2 regions of the Micromonospora olivasterospora genome follow, and region 1 is predicted to be linked to the other one. Evidence: riboswitches for the same ligand, from Rfam matches in the RefSeq annotation. Region 1 holds a riboswitch; the other holds the start of a gene.
What was found. Region 1 has a riboswitch for cobalamin ahead of cobN (cobaltochelatase subunit CobN). Riboswitches for the same ligand answer to the same signal wherever they lie in the genome.
Positions count from the first base shown of each region.

Region 2: another riboswitch for cobalamin. It lies ahead of JD77_RS10600 (ABC transporter substrate-binding protein); the one in region 1 lies ahead of cobN (cobaltochelatase subunit CobN).

Region 1 covers NZ_VLKE01000001.1:5,426,177-5,430,176, forward strand. The annotation lists gene JD77_RS24905 (alpha/beta hydrolase) at 1-207, opposite strand, end outside; gene JD77_RS24910 (MFS transporter) at 375-1,610, shown strand; gene JD77_RS24915 (hypothetical protein) at 1,718-2,053, shown strand; cobalamin riboswitch at 2,153-2,282, shown strand; gene cobN (cobaltochelatase subunit CobN) at 2,569-4,000, shown strand, end outside.
Region 2 covers NZ_VLKE01000001.1:2,310,193-2,314,192, forward strand. The annotation lists gene JD77_RS10595 (FecCD family ABC transporter permease) at 1-245, opposite strand, end outside; gene JD77_RS10600 (ABC transporter substrate-binding protein) at 287-1,324, opposite strand; cobalamin riboswitch at 1,355-1,537, opposite strand; gene JD77_RS10605 (hypothetical protein) at 2,001-2,249, opposite strand; gene JD77_RS10610 (hypothetical protein) at 2,419-4,000, opposite strand, start outside.

The sequences.
Region 1 (4,000 bases):
CCCGTGCAGCAGCAGCACCAGCCGGTACGGCCGGTCGTCGGCGCGCTCCGCCGGGGCGTACAGCAGGGCGGCCGGCTCGCCGCCGGGACCGGGCACGGTCACCAGGCCGCGCCGCGCGCGGCTGACCGGCGGGCCCGGACGGGCGGTCAGTCGCCCGTGCCGGTGGTCCTGCGCGGGTTCCCGGTGCGCCGGGGCGGGCTCGGACACTCGCTCTCACCGCTTCTCGGGTCGCGGGACGGTCCACCGCCGGCGGTCGACGGCGACGTCGGTTACCCGCGGGAGGGGCGGATAACCGGCCGGCCGCCGTCCAATGTGCGATCGTCGGCGGGGCCGCGGGCGGGCGGCGAACGACGGGGAGAGAAAGAGGAAACCACGTGCACAGTTCCACCGACGTCACCGGTCCGGTGGCCGCCCCGGCCGTCGCCCGGCCGGTGCTGGCCGCGCGTAACGCCGTGGCGGTCGTGTTCGCCCTCAACGGCCTCGCCTCCGCCGCCTGGTTCTCCAGGGTGCCGGCGGTCAAGGACGCGTTGGAGCTCAGCGCGGGGCGGCTCGGGCTGCTGCTGCTGGCGGCCTCCATCGGGGCGCTGGTGGCGATGCCGACATCCGGGCTGATCACCCAGCGGTTCGGGGCGGCCCGCACCGTGGCGTACAGCACCGCGCTGCTCACGGTGGCGCTGGCGGTCATCGGGCTCTCCGCCGGCCTGGCCGGCTGGCTGCCCGGGGTCGCGGTCGGCCTCTTCGCCCTCGGCTACGGCTCCGGCACCTGCGACGTGGCGATGAACATCGAGGCGACGGGGGTCGAGCGGCGGCTCGGCCGGACGATCATGCCCCGGTTCCACGCGGCCTGGAGCCTCGGCTCGGTGGCCGGCGCCGGCCTCGGCGCGGGGGCCGCCCGGCTCGGGTTCCCGCTCGCCGTGCACCTGGCGGTGCTCGCGGCGGTGGTGCTGGTCGGCACGCTGCTCGCGGTCCGCTCGTTCCTGGCCGCCGCGCCGGCCCCGTCGGCCGACGACCCGAAGCCGGGGGCCGACGCCGCCGCCCGGCGCCGCGCCCAGCTGGCGGCCTGGCGGGAGCCGCGCACCCTGCTCATCGGCCTGCTGGTGCTGGTGGCGGCGTTCACCGAGGGCACCGCCAACGACTGGGTCGCGGTGGCGTTCGTCGAGGGGTACGACCTGAGCGAGGCGGCCGGCGCGGCCGTGTACGGGGTGTTCGTGGCGGGCATGACCCTCGGCCGCACCGCCGGCACGGTGGCGCTGGACCGGTGGGGGCGGGTGCCGGTGCTGCTCGCCACCATCTCGGTCGCCGGGGCGGGCGCGGCCCTCGCGGTGCTGGCGGGGTCCGGGCCGGTGGCGATCGTCGGTGTGGCGCTGTGGGGCATCGGCGCGTCGCTCGGCTTCCCCGTGGGCCTGAGCGCCGCCGCCGACGACGAGGAACGGGCGCCGGCCCGGGTCAGCGTCGTCGCCGTGCTCGGCTACACCGCGTTCCTCGCCGGGCCGCCGCTGCTCGGCTTCCTCGGGGATCACATGGGCATCCTGCGCGCCCTGCTCGTGGTGCCGCTGGTGCTGTTGCCCACCCTCGCCCTGGTCCCGGCCACCCGCCCGCTCAAGCGCTGACCGGCTCCCCGCCGCCGGCCCCGGCCAGCTTCTTCTCACCCGGCTCCCAGCCGCTTGCCAGGTGGCGGTGCTGCACTGGGGCGAACGGGTGAGGAAGGGGGCCGGACATGGGCTGGTTCATCCGGCGAGGGCGCGCCGCCGACGGGACGCCGACGAAGCTCGACCGGGAGGCGACCGCCGACGACCTCGCCGCCCTGGAGGCGTTCGTGCGGACCCGCCGGGGCGTGGAGTTCTACCTGGAGCCCGAGACCACCGCGACCGACACCACCGTGATGGCGATCGCCCACGACGGCGAGTGGATCCGGCGCCGGACCGGGTCGCCCCGGGTCGCCGCGCGGATCGCCCAGCGGCACGCCGTCCCGCTGTACGAGGCCGCGCGCACCGGCTACCCGGAGCGGATGCGGGCCTGGAACCGGGCCCACCCGGAGCGCCGGCTCCGCTGAGCCGCCCGCCGGTCGGCAGCCGTCGGGGGGAGCGGGCGTGGGACGCGCCGTTGACCGGCGGCGCGCGGGTGTGGCAGCATTCGCGGCCTGACGGCAGTGAAGGAAGCCGGTGCGATTCCGGCGCGGTCCCGCCACTGTCACCGGGGAGCGATCCCCCCTCGCGAGTCACGGCCGTGTGTCTGCGGTTGGAAGGCCGGGGGAGAGCGTCGATCCGGGAGCCAGGAGACTTCGGCCGTCGGGACGACCCCAGGGCGTGGACACCCGAGGAGGACCCGATGAGGCGCAGCGTCTCACGTATCGACGACCACCGTCTCCGCCGATCGGCGCGCGGCTGCGCGCCCGCGACCGGTCGCCGGCCCGCTCCGCCGCCCGCCCGCCGCTGAGGTCCGCCCCCCGCACACCGAGGTCCGCGCCTCCGCGCCGTCGCCGAGGCCAGCCCCCCGCCGGGTCCTCGCCCACCCCTGCCCGCCGTCGACCGGCCCGTCGCCCCCGGGCATCACTCTCCGGAGCCATCCGTGCGCATCCTGCTGCTGTCCACCGCCGACACCGACCTGCTCGCCGCCCGCGCCAGCGGCGCCGACTACCGGCTGGCCAACCCGGCCCGGGTCGCCGCCGACGCCGTGCCAGCGCTGCTCGACGGCGCCGACCTCGCCGTCGTACGGCTGCTCGGCGGCCGGCAGGCGTGGCCGGACGGCCTGGTCGCGGTGCTCGCCTCCGGCGTGCCGACGGTGGTCCTCGGCGGCGAGGCGGTGCCGGACGCGGAGCTGATGGCGGCGTCCACAGTGCCCTCCGGGGTGGCCACGCAGGCGCTGGCGTACCTGGTCGAGGGCGGGCCGGACAACCTGGCCCAGCTCGCCCGGTTCCTCTCCGACACGGTGCTGCTCACCGGCGAGGGCTTCGCCCCGCCCGCGCCCACCGCCGCGTACGGGATCCACGGCGACCGCGAGCCGGCGCCCGGCCGCCCCACGGTCGGGATCGTCTTCTACCGGGCGCACACCCTCGCCGGCAACACGGCGTTCGTCGACGCCCTCGCCGACGCGGTCGACGCGGCCGGCGGCAACCCGCTGCCGGTCTACTGCGGATCGCTGCGCGGCCTCGCCCCGGGCGACGGGCCCCTGGAGCTGTTCGCCCGCTGCGACGCGCTCGTCGTCACCGTCCTCGCCGCCGGCGGGACGGTCCCCGCGGACGCGTCCAACGGCGGCGACCCCGACGCGTGGGACGTCGGCGCGCTCGCCGCCCTCGACGTCCCGGTGCTCCAGGCGCTCTGCCTGACCAGCACCCGCGACCAGTGGGCGGCCAGCGACGCCGGCCTGTCCCCGTTGGACGCCGCGATGCAGGTGGCCATCCCCGAGTTCGACGGCCGGATCGTCACCGTGCCGTTCTCGTTCAAGCGGATCGACGCCGACGGGCTGTCGGTCTACGAGCCCGACCCCGAGCGGGCCGCGCGGGTCGCCGGCATCGCCGTGCGGCAGGCCCGGCTGCGGCACGTCCCGAACGCCGACAAGCGCCTCGCCGTCGTCCTCAGCTCGTATCCGACGAAGCACTCCCGCGTCGGCAACGCCGTCGGCCTGGACACCCCCGCCTCGGCGGTGCGCCTGTTCGCCGCGCTCGCCGACGCCGGCTACGACCTGGGCGAGCAGCCGCCGCCCGGCGACGGGGACGCGCTGATCCACGCCCTGATCGCCGCCGGCGGGCACGACGTCGAGTGGCTCACCCCGGAGCAGCTCGCCGCCGCGGAGGCCCGGGTGCCCGGGGAGACGTACCGGCGGTGGTTCGACCGGCTCCCGGCCGGGCTGCGCGAGGGGGTGCTCGCGCACTGGGGCGAGCCGCCGGGCGAGCTGTACGCCGACGGCGGCGACCTCGTCCTCGCCGGCCTGCGCTTCGGCAACGTGGTGCTGATGATCCAGCCGCCGCGCGGCTTCGGCGAGAACCCGATCGCCATCTACC
Region 2 (4,000 bases), 3.1 Mb from region 1:
GCGGCGCCGGCGTTGACGCCGAGCACCTCCGGTCCGGCGAGGGCGTTGCGGGTCAGGCCCTGCAGCAGGGCGCCGGCCACGCCGAGGGCTGCGCCGGCGGAAACCCCGACGAGGGTACGGGGTACGCGCAGGTACTCCACGATCCGCTGCGCGTCGGAGCCGTCCGGGTGCAGCCAGGTACCGGCGACCGTACTCATGCTGATCGTCTCGTTGCCGATCAGCAGGGAACCGAGGACCGCCGCCACGAGTACGACGACGGCCCCGGCCAGACCGGCAGCCCGAGCGTTCAGAACTTCTCCGGGTGCAGCAGCTTTGCCAGATTCGCCACCGCGTCGGCGTTGCGCACTCCCGGTGTGATCTCGGCGAACGTCACCGCGTAAATCCGGTTGTCACGGATCGCGGGCACGTTCGCCAGCGCGGGGTCGGACTTGAGCCCGTCGATGACCCCCTGCGCGCCGTCCGGGCCGACGTCGGCCCCGCAGCAGGCCGGGATCACGATGACGTCGGGCTTGCGCTTGATCAGCTCCTCGGTGCCGATCCGGGCGAGCCGGCCGGGCACGTCGTCGAACACCTGAATGCCGCCGGCCTTCTCGATGATCGTGGTGGCGACGTCCTCGCTGCCGAAAACCCGCAGCTCACCGCCGCCCGGCCGGTTCAGCATCGCGACTGTCGGCCGCTTCACCCCGGCGAGTTCGCTCTCGACGCCGGCGACGGTCTGCTTCATCTTCGTGACAAGAGCCTCGGCCTGCGTCGTCGTGCCGAGAACACGGCCGAGGTCGGTGAGGTCGCCGTAGACGCTGTCAAGCGAGACGTCGTTGTCGGCCAGGGATTTCTGCCCCTCGCCGTCGGCGGTCGGGCAGTACTGGGTGAACAGGTACGAGCCGATGCCGATCTTGTTCAGTTCGGCGCGGGTGCCGAGTCCCTCGGTGGTGAAGGCCCCGGTGAACCCGGAGACCACGAAGTCCGGGTCGAGGCGCAGCACCTCCTCGCGGCTCGGATACTCCTCCGGGTAGTAGGTCGGCTCCTGCTGGTCCGGGTGGAACTGCGCGGCATATTCGGGCAGCAGCGGATTGTCCAGGTAGGCGGCGCCGACCAGCTTGTCGCCGGCGCCGAGGGCGTACACCGCCTCGATCCCATTGTGGAAGGCCGCGAAAATCTTGGTGGGCGGGGCGCCGGCCGGCACGGCGACACCGCAGTTGGTGACGGCGGTCGCGCCGCTCCCGGCGGTCACCTCGGGTTCGGTGTCGCTGCCGGAACAGCCGGCGAGGGCGACGATGAGAACGGACAGCGGCGCGGTGATGCGCCAAGGCATGGGGAACCGCACAGCGGGACCGCCTTCCAGCACCTCGTGGACGGGTCGAAGCGTGCCGTGGCCGGTCTCCTGGCTGACGGGACAAGCAACCACCGGCCGGCCTTCCTAGGCGCAAATGCCCAGTGACCTCGCGAACGACGAGGGCCAGCGGTCTCCCGATCACAGTGGCGAGGGCCGCGCCGGCATCACACCGGCTTCCCGAACACCACGGCGCCCACACGATAACCGCTCACCTCCGGCCAGGAACCGCTGCGGGGTGCCGGGGGTGGGGATCGACGCACCGAACCCGCCCGCCGCCGCGTGGCCGGCACAAACCAGAAACGCCCCGGGAGAGGATCTCCCGGGGCGTTTCTGATGCATCCGATCAGCTTGTTGTTTAACCCTTCTGATCTCGTCGTTCGGCGATGGTGAGGGCGCGTTTCACGGTCTTCCCGACGTCGTAGCTGGGTGCGGGCTGTCGGTTCTTCCCCATGGACAAGCCCGTACGACGCCGACTACGACTCAGCGGGGTGATCAACGAGTACCACCGGGCGGCCTGAAATGATCTTCAAAATGCCAGGTCAAAGCCACTGAACGAGTTTCGGCACGGTGCAGGCTGCGGCGTAGCCGAGGCGTCGCAGCCGGGCGCCCAATCGTGCGGAGCTCAGCGACGTGCCGGGAGCGGCGCCGGGGAACAGCCACCGGTTAGCTAGCGGACGAGGTTTTCGGCACCCGCAGGGGCCTCCGTGGTGCGTATCTCGATGATGCCGGCGACCCAACGGGTTCCCCTGGGACCGCCGACCCGGATCACGGCGACCGCGGCGAGCTGGTATCCCGGTGCGCCGTTACCGTCAGCCGATTCGATGGGGGTACCGAACCGGATGATCTCGCGCCATATGTCGAACCCAGGCCCGAGATCCCGAGCGACCTGCGCGATCGGCTTGCCGGTCTCCCGCACGATCCGCACCGTGCCCTCGCGGAACTTTCTATCGAACCGCTTTCTCGTTTCAGCCATGACCGTCTGTCCCCTTGGGTTTGGTCTCCACGCTGACGGGGGAACCTCACCCGACGATGATGATCTTCCCCGCAGCGGAGCCGCCGCCGAACGGGACAACGCCGGGGCCCTGTCAGGTCGATGGGGGCGCGGTGTCGGGTTCCTGTTTGATGGGTTTGGTGGGGTTGATGGGTGGGAAATTCTCTTCCTTGTCGTAGTAGTGAGGGCCGTAGTCGGCGATGACGATGCGATGGGGGTTGATAACGAGGTTGAATAGGTTGTTCAGACCGAAAAGCACCATGATTTCTTGTCGGCGGATTCTGTTGTTGTTGTCGGGGATCCTGACGGTGAATTGCAGGTACACCGAGTTGGTGCGGTAGATGTCGGGTTCCCTGGTGTCGGGTTTGAGTGCGGTGTTGGCGAAAACAATGGAGTTTGCGAAGCCTTCGGCGCTCATGGCGATGGTGCGCTTGACTCGGCGTGGAGCCACAAGTCGCCGACCGCGAGACCGACGACCACGAACTCCGTAGGAAGGACGGGAGGTTTCGAGGCTAATCGAATAGGATGGGTACAGCCGGTAGTCTCGTTCCCAGGCCGCCATTCGTCGCTGATTCTCGAGTACGGCGCCGGGGTACACGCCGAGCAATTCCAGAAGGAAGCGTTGCACGAAGGCATCCTCCAGGGCCAATCCCAACCTGCCTTCGAGTACGTCGGGTCCGCGTTCGTGAGGCTCCAGGAGGTCTGCGGTCATGCGGAGGACTTTGACTCGTGGGTTTTCCAATGATTCGCCGAGGACCAGTCGGCGGATCTCCGCTGCGACCATCCGCTCGAGCAGGGGCCACAGGCGCTCCAACTCCTCGTCCGGTACGTGGGGTAGCCGGGGATCGTTCGGGTTTCTGGCGATGCCACTCAGGAACTGTTTGTCCGAGTCCATGCTGGCGGTGATGCGGTCGACGTTGGCACGCACGACGGGGTGCACCTGGCCGTTCTCGTCGGCGAAGGGCGCATAGACCCGTCCGCGCGGGTCGTCATCGTCGCGCCAGGGAAAGGCGTCGTCCATTGCCGGGTCTGGTTCGATGTTGTGGGTGATCTCTCGCATCAACACGACTTCTTGTTCGGCTGACACCTCGTCGGGGTCGGTCCAGATGACCTCGGTCCGTCCCTGATCGAGGCGATGCCGCTCCAGTGGTGTGGTGCGTGGTTCCGGGTTCGGTTGGTCGGGCTCGGGCCGCGAGCTGATGGTGGCCGTCAGTTGGGAATGCGACGAGGTCTGCGCTGCCGGCTGCCCCTGACCGACCTGCGCCCGCCACGGCGGGGGGTCGACCGGCGCGGCCGTCGCAGGGGAAGCCCCGGCGCCCTGTCGACCGTCGTGGACCGCGGCCGCGTTGTAGTGGTTGACGATGGTCGGATTGTGCGGGTCGGCCGCGACGTGGTACAGGTCGACCGGCCGGCCGGCGGCCGGACCGTACTCGTCGCTCATCTTCGGTGGCGCCCCCCACCCGGATTCCCGCCAGATGGTGACCCGGCGGCCGGTCGCGTGGGCCAGCAGAGGGCCGAGAAACTCCCCGACCGGGGCGCCCCACTGCTGTTTCCAGTTGTCCACCGCCGCTCGGACCACCGCCAGCTCGTCGGGTTCGAGCTGACGGTCGGACTGGCTCAACACGACGACCAAGAAGTCACGGGCCGTGCCCGGTTCCAGGACGTCCACCGGGAAG